Regions from separate parts of the Streptomyces sp. NPDC056987 genome, predicted to be linked through region 3. Evidence: predicted binding sites of a transcription regulator. Region 3 holds the regulator's gene; each other region holds the start of a gene.

The links. The regulator HrcA, encoded in region 3, represses chaperone genes, less so after heat shock. The targets are predictions, from matches to a motif close to TTNGCACTCNGNNNNNCNGAGTGCNAA.
Region 1: the regulator HrcA is predicted to act here: its motif matches at 1,482-1,508, upstream of groES (co-chaperone GroES).
Region 2: the regulator HrcA is predicted to act here: its motif matches at 1,965-1,991, upstream of groL (chaperonin GroEL).

What each region holds. Positions count from the first base shown of each region.
Region 1 covers NZ_JBHURV010000008.1:115,038-119,132, forward strand. Annotated here, with positions in the region: gene ACFTZC_RS12180 (polysaccharide deacetylase family protein) at 1-922, shown strand, start outside; gene ACFTZC_RS12185 (hypothetical protein) at 919-1,401, shown strand; gene groES (co-chaperone GroES) at 1,655-1,963, shown strand; gene groL (chaperonin GroEL) at 2,066-3,691, shown strand; gene ACFTZC_RS12200 (SDR family oxidoreductase) at 3,853-4,095, opposite strand, start outside.
Region 2 covers NZ_JBHURV010000002.1:388,038-392,132, forward strand. Annotated here, with positions in the region: gene ACFTZC_RS04050 (carboxymuconolactone decarboxylase family protein) at 1-12, shown strand, start outside; gene groL (chaperonin GroEL) at 175-1,800, opposite strand; gene ACFTZC_RS04060 (cold-shock protein) at 2,225-2,428, opposite strand; gene ACFTZC_RS04065 (MoaD/ThiS family protein) at 2,788-3,063, opposite strand; gene thrC (threonine synthase) at 3,157-4,095, opposite strand, start outside.
Region 3 covers NZ_JBHURV010000009.1:9,359-13,453, reverse strand. Annotated here, with positions in the region: gene dnaJ (molecular chaperone DnaJ) at 1-1,016, opposite strand, end outside; gene hrcA (heat-inducible transcriptional repressor HrcA) at 1,017-2,033, opposite strand; gene ACFTZC_RS12805 (MBL fold metallo-hydrolase) at 2,233-3,009, shown strand; gene ACFTZC_RS12800 (DUF3097 domain-containing protein) at 3,043-3,897, shown strand; gene hemW (radical SAM family heme chaperone HemW) at 3,970-4,095, opposite strand, start outside.

The sequences.
Region 1 (4,095 bases), on a different contig from region 3:
CGGGACCGGTGACCCGGGGCACTCCGCCTCCGCCGGGCACGACCGGCCCGGTGAACACGGCGAGCACCGCGAGCATGGTGGGCAGGGCGAATACGGTGAGCAGGGCGAGCGCGGCCGGGCGGCCTCCGGCGCGCCCGGCGGGCAGCAGGAGGGCGGTGCGGGGACGCTCTCGTACGCCGAGCAGACGCGCCGTACACAGGCCGCGCGCGCCATCGCGGCGAAGAAGTGGGGACTCGCCGGTACGCCCCTGGCCGCGCCCCCCGCGCCCGCCGTCAAGCCGGAGATCACCAACCGCAAGGGCTTCGAGATCGAGGAAGAGGCGGAGGGCGAGAACCTGCCGCCCGTCTTCACCACCGTTCCGGTCAAGGACCGGGTCGTCTTCCTGACGATGGACGACGGTTCGGAGAAGGACCCCGAGCTGCTGCGGATGATGACCGAGCTGAAGATCCCGTACACCGCCTTCCTCAGCGACTACGTCATCAACGACAACTACGGCTACTTCCAGCAGATGCAGGACCGCGGGGTCACCATCCAGAACCACACGCTCAACCACCCCTACCTGCCCGGGCTCTCCTACGAGGAGCAGCGCACGGAGATCTGCGATCAGCAGGACAAGCTGGGCAAGCGGTACGGGAAACGCCCCACGCTCTTCCGGCCGCCGTACGGCAACTACAACCACGACACGCTGCGCGCCGCCAAGACCTGCGGGGTGCGGGCCGTGCCGCTGTGGACGGCCGAGGCGTACCCCGACCACATGGAGTGGCGCGAGTGGGACCGGGACCTGCACCCCGGCGACATCGTCCTCACCCACTTCCGCGGCCGCGAGGACTGGAAGGGCACCATGCCCGACATGATCCGGCACGTGATGAAGGTGATCACGGACAAGGGGTACGCCGTGGCCAGGCTGGAAGACTACGTATGAGCCCCGGGCACCGGCTGCTGGCCGGAGTGCTGGCGGCCGGTGCGCTCCTCACCGCCGGCTGCGCGCAGTCGGTGGACCCCATCGAACGGCTCGGGCGCAAGGCGGCGCAGCGGGTCGGCCCGCGGGCGTGGCAGGCCCCGTCGATCGCGGGAGTCTCGCGGGGCCCCGGGGTCCCTGGTGTCGCCGGCGCCCCTGGATTCTCCGGTGTCCCTGGAATCACCGGTGTCCCCGGTATTCCGCGGGTGGCGGTTCCGGAGCCCGTCTCGCGGGCCGTCGTCGTACGCCGGAGCTGCGGGCGGTCCGCGCCGCCGGGGCGGACGGGGAAGTGGACGGGAAAGCGGACGGGGAAGCGGACCGCGACGTGCCGGGGGCCGGCGCGCCCGGCCCGTGGGGCGGCCGGTGGCGTACCCGGCACACCGACCCGCGCACCGCGCGCCCCCGGCGCAGCCGACGCACCCGACACGCCCGACACGCCCTGACCGTGCCCGAACTCGCGTCCGGAACCATGCCCTCTCCGCTCGCGTTTCCCTCTCGGGAGTTCACGCCGCGACCATCCGTATTGGCACTCCGCTTGACCGAGTGCTAATCGCGGTCATAGTCTCAGGCCTGGCACTCCCCACTGGAGAGTGCCAAAGCGCGACTGACGGATCCGGCACCCGCGACGACGGGTCCATCTGGTCGCCACCCTCAGACAGTTAACCCCGTGAGATCTCCGAAGGGGGAGGTCGGATCGTGACGACCGCCAGCACCAAGGTTGCCATCAAGCCGCTCGAGGACCGCATTGTGGTCCAGCCGCTCGACGCCGAGCAGACCACGGCCTCTGGCCTGGTTATCCCGGACACCGCCAAGGAGAAGCCCCAGGAGGGCGTCGTCCTGGCCGTGGGCCCGGGCCGTTTCGAGAACGGCGAGCGGCTCCCGCTCGACGTTTCCGTCGGCGATGTCGTTCTGTACAGCAAGTACGGCGGCACCGAGGTGAAGTACAGCGGCGAGGAGTACCTCGTCCTCTCGGCTCGCGACGTGCTCGCGATCATCGAGAAGTAACTCACCGAAGATTTACTTTTGCTTTTGAGCTGCGCCCCTGGCCCCCCTGCGAATGCCGGGTGGACAGGGGCGCAGCTCATTTGAGAGGACAGAGAAGCTCCCATGGCGAAGATCCTGAAGTTCGACGAGGACGCCCGTCGCGCCCTTGAGCGCGGCGTCAACAAGCTTGCCGACACGGTGAAGGTGACGATCGGCCCCAAGGGCCGCAACGTCGTCATCGACAAGAAGTTCGGCGCCCCCACCATCACCAACGACGGCGTCACGATCGCCCGCGAGGTCGAGCTCGACGACCCGTACGAGAACCTCGGCGCCCAGCTCGTGAAGGAGGTGGCGACCAAGACCAACGACATCGCGGGTGACGGCACCACCACCGCCACCGTGCTGGCGCAGGCGCTGGTCCGCGAGGGTCTGCGCAACGTCGCCGCGGGCGCTTCCCCGGCCTCCCTGAAGAAGGGCATCGACGCCGCGGTCAAGGCCGTCTCCGACGAGCTGCTCGCGACCGCCCGCCCGATCGACGACAAGTCCGACATCGCCGCCGTCGCCGCGCTCTCCGCGCAGGACGAGCAGGTCGGCGAGCTCATCGCCGAGGCGATGGACAAGGTCGGCAAGGACGGTGTCATCACCGTCGAGGAGTCCAACACCTTCGGTCTGGAGCTGGACTTCACCGAGGGCATGGCCTTCGACAAGGGCTACCTGTCCCCGTACATGGTGACCGACCAGGAGCGTATGGAGGCCGTCCTCGACGACCCGTACATCCTGATCCACCAGGGCAAGATCGGTTCGATCCAGGACCTGCTCCCGCTGCTGGAGAAGGTCATCCAGGGCGGCAGCTCCAAGCCGCTGCTGATCATCGCCGAGGATGTCGAGGGCGAGGCGCTCTCCACTCTCGTCGTCAACAAGATTCGCGGCACGTTCAACGCCGTCGCGGTCAAGGCCCCCGGCTTCGGTGACCGCCGCAAGGCCATGCTCGGCGACATCGCCACCCTCACCGGTGCGACCGTCATCGCCGAGGAGGTCGGCCTCAAGCTCGACCAGGCCGGCCTGGACGTGCTGGGCTCCGCCCGCCGCGTCACCGTCACCAAGGACGACACGACCATCGTCGACGGTGCGGGTGCCGCCGACGAGATCACCGGCCGCGTCAACCAGATCAAGGCCGAGATCGAGACCACGGACTCCGACTGGGACCGCGAGAAGCTCCAGGAGCGCCTCGCGAAGCTGGCCGGCGGCGTGTGCGTGATCCGCGTCGGCGCTGCCACCGAGGTGGAGCTGAAGGAGAAGAAGCACCGTCTGGAGGACGCCATCTCCGCGACCCGCGCCGCGGTCGAGGAGGGCATCGTCTCCGGTGGTGGCTCCGCTCTGGTGCACGCCGCCAAGGTGCTGGAGGGCAACCTCGGCAAGGAGGGCGACGAGGCCACCGGTGTCGCGGTCGTCCGCCGCGCCGTCGTCGAGCCGCTGCGCTGGATCGCCGAGAACGCCGGCCTTGAGGGCTACGTCATCACCTCGAAGGTGGCGGACCTGGACAAGGGCCACGGCTTCAACGCCTCCACCGGCGAGTACGTCGACCTGGTGAAGGCCGGCGTCATCGACCCGGTCAAGGTCACGCGCTCCGCCCTGGAGAACGCCGCGTCCATCGCCGCGCTGCTGCTCACGACCGAGACCCTGGTCGTCGAGAAGCCGGCCGAGGAAGAGGCCGAGGCGGGCCACGGCGGCCACGGCCACAGCCACTGACGTCCTCCGCGGCCTGACCGCCGCCGCTTCCGCGGAGGCGGTCGCCCGTCGCGGGGATTCCCCGGGCGCGGGCCGCGGTGAGAACGGACCCGAGGTGACAAGCAGCCGGGCCCGGTACCCCCTGGAGGGGTGCCGGGCCCGGCTGTCGCCGTGGTGCCATGTCACTGCGGACCGTACTTGCGCCCCGCCTTCGACGTGATCCCGCCGAGCAGCCCGCGCGGGGCCAGCTTCGCCGCGCCCATCAGCGCCTTGTAGCGCGGATCCGGTACGGACACGGTCTTCCCACGCGCCAGATCCGCCAGCGCGGCCGCCACCAGCTTGTCCGCGTCCAGCCACATCCACCCCGGGATGTTGTCCGTGCCCATCCCGGCCCGGTCATGGAACTCGGTCCGCGTGAAACCGGG
Region 2 (4,095 bases), on a different contig from region 3:
GCGGTGAGCTGACGCCGTGAGCTGACGCGAAAGAAGAACCCGGGGGCGGAAAAGCCCGAGGGCGGCACCCCTTCGGCCCGTTCGGGTCCAAGAGGTGCCGCCCTCGGTCAGGACGGTCGATCAACCGGTCGGCCGGCCCCGGACGCGGCGGGCGTCCGGGCGGCCTCGGGTGGATCAGAAGTCCATGTCACCGCCCGGCATGCCGCCGCCGGCCGGGGCCGCGCCGGCCTTCTCCGGCTTGTCGGCGATGACGGCCTCGGTGGTGAGGAACAGCGCGGCGATGGACGCCGCGTTCTGGAGCGCGGAGCGCGTGACCTTCGCCGGGTCGATGATGCCCTCGGCGATCATGTCGACGTACTCGCCGGTCGCGGCGTTCAGGCCGTGACCGACCGTCAGGTTACGGACCTTCTCCACGACGACGCCGCCCTCAAGACCACCGTTGACGGCGATCTGCTTGAGCGGAGCCTCCAGCGCGAGCTTGACGGCCTGCGCGCCGGTCGCCTCGTCGCCCGAGAGCTCAAGCTTCTCGAAGACCGAGGAAGCCTGGAGCAGAGCCACGCCACCACCGGCGACGATGCCCTCCTCGACGGCGGCCTTGGCGTTGCGCACCGCGTCCTCGATGCGGTGCTTGCGCTCCTTGAGCTCGACCTCGGTCGCGGCGCCGGCCTTGATGACGGCCACGCCGCCGGCCAGCTTCGCGAGGCGCTCCTGGAGCTTCTCGCGGTCGTAGTCCGAGTCGCTGTTCTCGATCTCGGCGCGGATCTGGCTGACGCGGCCCGCGACCTGGTCGCTGTCGCCGCCACCGTCGACGATGGTCGTCTCGTCCTTGGTGATGACGACGTTGCGGGCGCGGCCGAGCAGGTCGAGACCGGCGTTCTCCAGCTTGAGGCCGACCTCCTCGGAGATGACCGTGCCGCCGGTGAGGATGGCGATGTCGTTCAGCATCGCCTTGCGGCGGTCACCGAAGCCCGGGGCCTTGACGGCGACGGACTTGAAGGTGCCCTTGAGCTTGTTGACGACCAGGGTCGACAGGGCCTCGCCCTCGACGTCCTCGGCGATGATCAGCAGCGGCTTGCCGGACTGGATGACCTTCTCCAGCAGGGGAAGGAGGTCCTTCACGCTGCCGATCTTGGAGTTGGCGATCAGGATGTACGGGTCGTCGAGCGACGCCTCCATACGCTCCATGTCCGTGGCGAAGTACGCCGAGATGTAGCCCTTGTCGAAGCGCATGCCCTCGGTGAGCTCAAGCTCCAGACCGAAGGTCTGCGACTCCTCGACGGTGATGACGCCTTCCTTGCCGACCTTGTCCATCGCCTCGGCGATGAGCTCGCCGATCTGCGTGTCGGCGGCGGAGATGGAGGCCGTCGAAGCGATCTGCTCCTTGGTCTCCACGTCCTTGGCCTGCTCCAGCAGGGCGCCGGAGACGGCCTCGACGGCCTTCTCGATGCCGCGCTTGAGGGCCATCGGGTTGGCGCCGGCCGCCACGTTGCGCAGGCCCTCGCGGACGAGCGCCTGGGCGAGGACGGTCGCGGTGGTCGTACCGTCACCGGCGACGTCGTCCGTCTTCTTGGCGACTTCCTTGACCAGCTCGGCGCCGATCTTCTCGTACGGGTCCTCGAGCTCGATCTCCTTGGCGATGGAAACACCATCGTTGGTGATCGTGGGGGCGCCCCACTTCTTCTCGAGGACGACGTTGCGGCCCTTGGGACCAAGGGTGACCTTGACGGCGTCGGCGAGCTGGTTCATCCCGCGCTCGAGACCGCGCCGTGCCTCCTCGTCGAACGCGATGATCTTGGCCATGTGAAGTGGTCCTCCCGGACGGATGGGGTCTCCCCTGCTCGAACGCAGTTGAGAGCTTGGGGAAGGATTGCTCCGGACCGCGCTGGCGCCCGCGACGGACGGCCTGAGAGCCGCTGGTTCCTTGCCCCAACGACTCTTCGGGCCTCACCGACCCGGTCCTTAAGTTGTCACTCTCACTCGCAGAGTGCTAACGCCAATAATTAGCACTCGACCCATGAGAGTGCAAGCGCCTACAGGGGTCGTCGAGGGGTGGCGGCCGGTCGGCGGGTGGGCGCAAGCGCCTGAGGACTTCGCCCCCGGAGCCGAGGGGACACGCGTGAGGGGCCCGTATCCCGGTGCGGGATGCGGGCCCCTCATGCGTGAGTGGGTGCAGAGTGCGTACTGACCGCGTACGTGAGTGCGTCGGTGGCCGATCGCGCCGGGATCAGACGGCGAGCTTGACCATGTCCGCCTGCGGACCCTTCTGGCCCTGCGAGATCTCGAACTCCACTCGCTGACCTTCTTCAAGGGTGCGGTAACCGTCCATCTGGATCGCGCTGTAGTGGACGAATACATCCGCACCACCGTCGACCGCGATGAAGCCGTAGCCCTTCTCCGCGTTGAACCACTTGACGGTGCCCTGAGCCATGCCAACTCCCCTATTACTGGCCCTTGGACGGGGCCACACTTCGCGCCGGAACGCGTCGACCGCGGCTGAATGTATCTGCCCAACTGCCCTCTGCAACAGGTCAATCGGACGAGAAATCTGGGCATGGCCGAACACGCATAGTGCTGAATCCACTGCGTTCCGGGGCAAGTCGGGCCGGGCAAAGGGTACGTACACCACATACGGCGCCAGGACTTTGCCCTCATGTTGTCGCGTTCTCGCTCGCGTTGGGAGCGGGCGACGGCGGGGCGTTCCCTTACTCTACCGTGCTCAACCATGTAGAACGGTCCCCTCCGCTTCTGTCGCGGAGAGGACCGTTTCCCTTACGGAGCGCGGCGGCGTCAGCCTCCGGCGACCGCCGGGATGATGGAGATGCCCGCGCCCGCCGGGGTGGCGGTCTCCAGGCCCTGCTCGAAGCGGACGTCGTCGTCGTTCACGTACACGTTCACGAAGCGGCGCAGCTTGCCGTCGTCGTCCAGGACGCGCGCGGCGATGCCCGGGTGGCTCGTCTCCAGGGACTGGATGACCTCGGAGAGGTTCGCCCCCTCCGCGGGGACTTCGGCCTGGCCGGCGGTGTAGGTGCGGAGGATGGTGGGGATACGGACCTTGACGCTCATGATGGGACCTTTCTGCGAAGTCGGAGTCGGAGTGGGTGATCGGCCTGACGGAGGATCACCCGGTTCGTCAGCGGGGTCAGCTTGGCGGCGTGATCAGCTCGCGGCAAGACCGGCTTCGCGGAACGCGTCGAGGCTCGGGCGGATCGTCGCCGTCGGACCCGTGGTCGGCGCCACGGCGTCCAGCGTCTTGAGCCCGTCACCGGTGTTGAGGACGACCGTGGTGAGGGCCGGGTCGAGGACGCCGGCCTCGATGAGCTTCTTCGTCACGCCGACGGTCACGCCGCCCGCGGTCTCGGCGAAGATGCCCTCGGTGCGCGCCAGCAGCTTGATCGCGTCGACGATCTGCCCGTCGTTCACGTCCTCCACCGCGCCGCCGGTGCGCCGGGCGATGTCCAGGACGTACGGGCCGTCCGCCGGGTTGCCGATCGCCAGGGACTTGGCGATGGTGTCCGGCTTCTGCGGCCGTACGACGTCGTGCCCGGCCTTGAAGGCGGTGGAGACCGGCGAGCAGCCCTCGGCCTGGGCGCCGAAGATCTTGTAGGGGCGGTCCTCGACGAGCCCCAGCCTGATCAGCTCCTGGAGTCCCTTGTCGATCTTCGTGAGCTGCGATCCGGAGGCGATCGGGATGACGATCTGGTCCGGCAGCCGCCAGCCGAGCTGCTCGCAGATCTCGTACGCGAGGGTCTTGGAGCCCTCTCCGTAGTACGGCCGCAGGTTGACGTTGACGAAGCCCCAGCCCTCGCCCAGCGGGTCCCCGATGAGCTCGGAACAGAAGCGGTTGACGTCGTCGTAGTTGCCCTTGATGCCGACCAGGTCGCCGCCGTACACCGCGGCCATGACGACCTTGCCCTGCTCCAGGTCGTGCGGGATGAAGACGCAGGAGCGGAAACCGGCGCGGGCCGCCGCGGCGCCGACGGCGCCCGCGAGGTTGCCGGTGGAGGAGCAGGAGAGGGTGGTGAAGCCGAAGGCGCGCGCGGCCTCGACGGCGATGGCGACGACGCGGTCCTTGAAGGAGTGCGTCGGGTTGCCGGA
Region 3 (4,095 bases):
TCCGGGTCCATCTTCGTCGGGGTCATCACCTCGACGTGGACGATCAGATCGCCCCTGCCACCGCCGCGGAGGTGCGTGATGCCGCGGCCGTGCAGCGGGATCGACTGGCCGGACTGCGTGCCGGGCCGTACGTCGATCTCCTCCACGCCGTCCAGCGTCTCCAGCGGGCACTTCGTGCCCAGCGCCGCCGCCGTCATCGGGATCGTCACCGTGCAGTGCAGATCGTCGCCGCGCCGCTGGAACGTCGCGTGCGGGACCTCGTGGATCTCCACGTACAGGTCACCGGCGGGGCCGCCGCCCGGGCCGACCTCGCCCTCGCCCGCGAGCTGGATCCGGGTGCCGTTGTCGACGCCCGCGGGGATCTTGACCGTGAGCGTACGGCGGGAGCGGATCCGGCCGTCACCCGCGCACTCGGGGCAGGGCGTCGGCACGACCGTACCGAAGCCCTGGCACTGCGGGCAGGGCCGCGAGGTCATGACCTGGCCCAGGAAGGAGCGGGTGACCTGCGAGACCTCGCCTCGGCCGCGGCACATGTCGCAGGTCTGGGCGGAGGTGCCGGGCGCGGCGCCCTCGCCCGAGCAGGTCGTGCAGACGATCGCCGTGTCGACCTGGATGTCCTTGGTCGTGCCGAAGGCCGCCTCGTTGAGGTCGATCTCCAGCCGGATCATCGCGTCCTGGCCGCGCCGCGTCCGCGAGCGCGGGCCGCGCTGCGACGCCGTACCGAAGAACGCGTCCATGATGTCCGAGAAGTTGCCGAAGCCGCCGGCCCCGAACCCTCCCGCGCCGCCGCCCCCGTTGGAGGACAGCGGGTCGCCGCCGAGGTCGTAGACCTGCTTCTTCTGCGGGTCCGACAACACCTCGTACGCGGCGTTGATCTCCTTGAAGCGCTCTTGCGTCTTCGGATCGGGATTGACATCCGGATGCAGCTCGCGCGCGAGTCTGCGGAATGCCTTCTTGATCTCGTCCTGAGATGCGTCGCGGCGTACGCCGAGTACGGCGTAGTAGTCCGTGGCCACTTACGACTCCGCCAGGATCTGTCCGACGTAACGTGCCACTGCGCGTACCGCTCCCATCGTTCCGGGGTAGTCCATGCGGGTCGGTCCGACCACGCCGAGTTTGGCGACTGCCTCGTCGCCCGAACCGTAGCCGACCGCGACGACGGACGTGGAGTTGAGGCCCTCATGGGCGTTCTCGTGCCCGATACGTACGGTCATGCCGGGGTCCGCGGCCTCGCCGAGCAGCTTGAGGAGCACCACATGCTCCTCCAGCGCCTCCAGCACCGGCCGGATGGTCAGGGGAAAGTCGTGTCCGAAGCGGGTGATGTTGGCGGTTCCGCCGATCATCAGCCGCTCCTCCGTCTCCTCGACCAGGGTTTCCAGCAGGGTCGCGAGGACCGCCGACACGGTCCCCCGGTCCTCCTGCTCGAAGGAGTCGGGCAGGTCCTGCACGAGCTGCGGGACGTCCGTGAAGCGGCGTCCGACGATCCGGCTGTTGAGCCGGGCCCGCAGGTCGGCGAGAGAGGTCTCGCCGAACGGCGCGGGGCAGTCGACCAGGCGCTGCTCGACCCGTCCGGTGTCGGTGATCAGGACGAGCATCAGCCGGGCGGGCGCGAGCGCCAGCAGCTCCACGTGCCGCACCGTCGAACGGGTCAGCGAGGGGTACTGGACGACGGCCACCTGCCGGGTGAGCTGCGCGAGCAGCCGCACCGTACGGCCCACGACGTCGTCGAGGTCCACGGCGCCGTCCAGCAGGTTCTGGATGGCGCGGCGCTCCGGCAGGGACAGGGGCTTGACCCCGGCCAGCCGGTCGACGAAGAGGCGGTAGCCCTTGTCGGTCGGGATGCGCCCGGCGCTGGTGTGCGGCTGGGCGATGAAGCCCTCGTCCTCCAGCACCGCCATGTCGTTGCGCACGGTCGCCGGGGAGACACCCAGTTTGTGCCGCTCGGTGAGTGCCTTGGAGCCGACGGGCTCCTCGGTGCCGACGTAGTCCTGGACGATCGCGCGCAACACCTCAAGTCTGCGTTCGCTGAGCATGGCGCACACCTCCCGATGTCGTCCGTCGTCCTTCGCCCGCCGCGGCGCTCATTGGCACTCGTTCCTGCGGAGTGCCAGCGCTCCCGGTTCAGTGTACGGCCGTAAGGCGTACCCCGAGCAAGAGCGGCCGACCAGGCTACCCGGCGGATCCCCGCGGATCGCGGCGCCGGATGTCAGTGCTCTCCCGTAGCGTCCCGGTATGGACGTCCGTTGGGAAGAGTACGGGTGGGAGCGGCTGGCCCCCGGAGTGGGCCGCAGACGCCTTCCGGGGTGGGACGCGACCGTCGGTCTGGTGGCCGGGGAGCGGGGCGCGCTGCTCTACGACACGGGGTCGACGCTGCGGGAGGGCGCCGAACTCCGGGCGCAGACGCGGGCGCTGCTCGGCGGCCGGCGCGTGACGCATGTCGCATTCAGCCATCCGCATTTCGATCATGTGCTCGGGGCGGCGGCGTTCTCGGGGGTGGCGGTCTACGGGGCGGTGGGGGCGGCGGAGCTGCTGTCCGGGGGCGGCGCGGGCGGCCCCGCCGGGAGCCTTTACGAGGAGGCGGTACGGGAGGGTGTCGCGGAGGCGGAGGCGGCCGAGGCGGTGGACCTGCTGGTACGGCCGGGGCACGCGGTGTGCGGGGAGCTGACGCTGGACCTGGGCGGCGGGCGGCGGGTGCTGCTGGCGAACGTCGGCCCGGGGCACACCGCGCACGACCTGGCGCTGCTGGTGCCGGGGGCGGGCGGGGAGCCTCCCGGCGCCCCGGCGGTGGTCTTCTGCGGGGACCTGGTGGAGGAGTCGGGCGAGCCCCAGGCGGGCCCCGACGCGGTCCCGGCGCGCTGGCCCGCCGCCCTGGACCGGCTGCTGGCGCTGGGCGGCGGGGACGGGGCGGTGTACGTACCGGGGCACGGTGCGGTGGTGGACGCGGCGTTCGTACGCGCGCAACGGGACACGCTGGCGGCGCGGTTCGGCGGGCCGGGGCCGCCCGCGTAGCCCGGCGGGCGACCCCCGCATATCGTCGTGCGCATGCGCAGCTACAGCCCCGATCTGACGCCCCCGTGGAAGAAGTCCACGCCCGCGCCGGAGGTCCCCGCCGAACCCGATCTGGTGGTCGAGGAGGTGACGACGGGCTTCTGCGGCGCGGTGATCCGCTGCGAGAAGACCGCCGAGGGGCCGACGGTCACGCTGGAGGACCGGTTCGGCAAGCACCGGGTCTTCCCGATGGTGGCGCGCGGCTTCCTGCTGGAGGGCCGGCCGGTCACGCTGGTCCGCCCCCGGCCGGGCGGCCCGGGCGGGGGCGCCGCGCGGCCGGCCGCCCCGGCCCGTACGGCCTCGGGCTCGGTCGCGGTGCCGGGCGCCCGCGCGCGGGTGGCCAGGGCGGGCCGGATCTATGTGGAGGGGCGGCACGACGCGGAGCTGGTGGAGAAGGTCTGGGGCGACGATCTGCGCATCGAGGGCGTGGTCGTGGAGTACCTGGGCGGTATCGACGATCTCCCGGCGGTGGTGGCGGAGTTCGGCCCGGCGCCGGACGCGCGGCTCGGCGTGCTGGTCGACCATCTTGTGCCCGGCTCGAAGGAGTCCCGTATCGCGGCGGCGGCGGGCGGCGCGGACGTCGCGGACGTCTTGGTGCTGGGCCACCCGTACATCGACGTCTGGGAGGCGGTGAAGCCGTCCTCGGTGGGCATCCGGGCCTGGCCGAAGGTGCCGCGGGGCGAGGACTGGAAGACGGGCGTGTGCGAGGCGCTGGGCTGGCCCGCGAACACGGGGGCGGCGTGGCAGGCGATCCTGTCCCGCGTGCACTCCTACCGGGACCTGGAGCCGGCGCTGCTGGGCCGGGTGGAGGAGCTGATCGACTTCGTCACGGTCGGCGGCTCGGCCTGAGCGGGCGCGCGGTCGGCGGCGCGGCCTGAGCGGCCGCGCCCGCGATCCGCCGCGGTTCACCCTGGCGGGTGATCAGTCCACCAGGTCCCTGACGACGGCGTCCGCCAAGAGGCGGCCCTTCAGCGTCAGCACCGCGCGACCCGTCTCGTACGGCTCCCGCGCGAGCAGTCCTTCGGACAGGGCGCGGGTGGCGGCGGT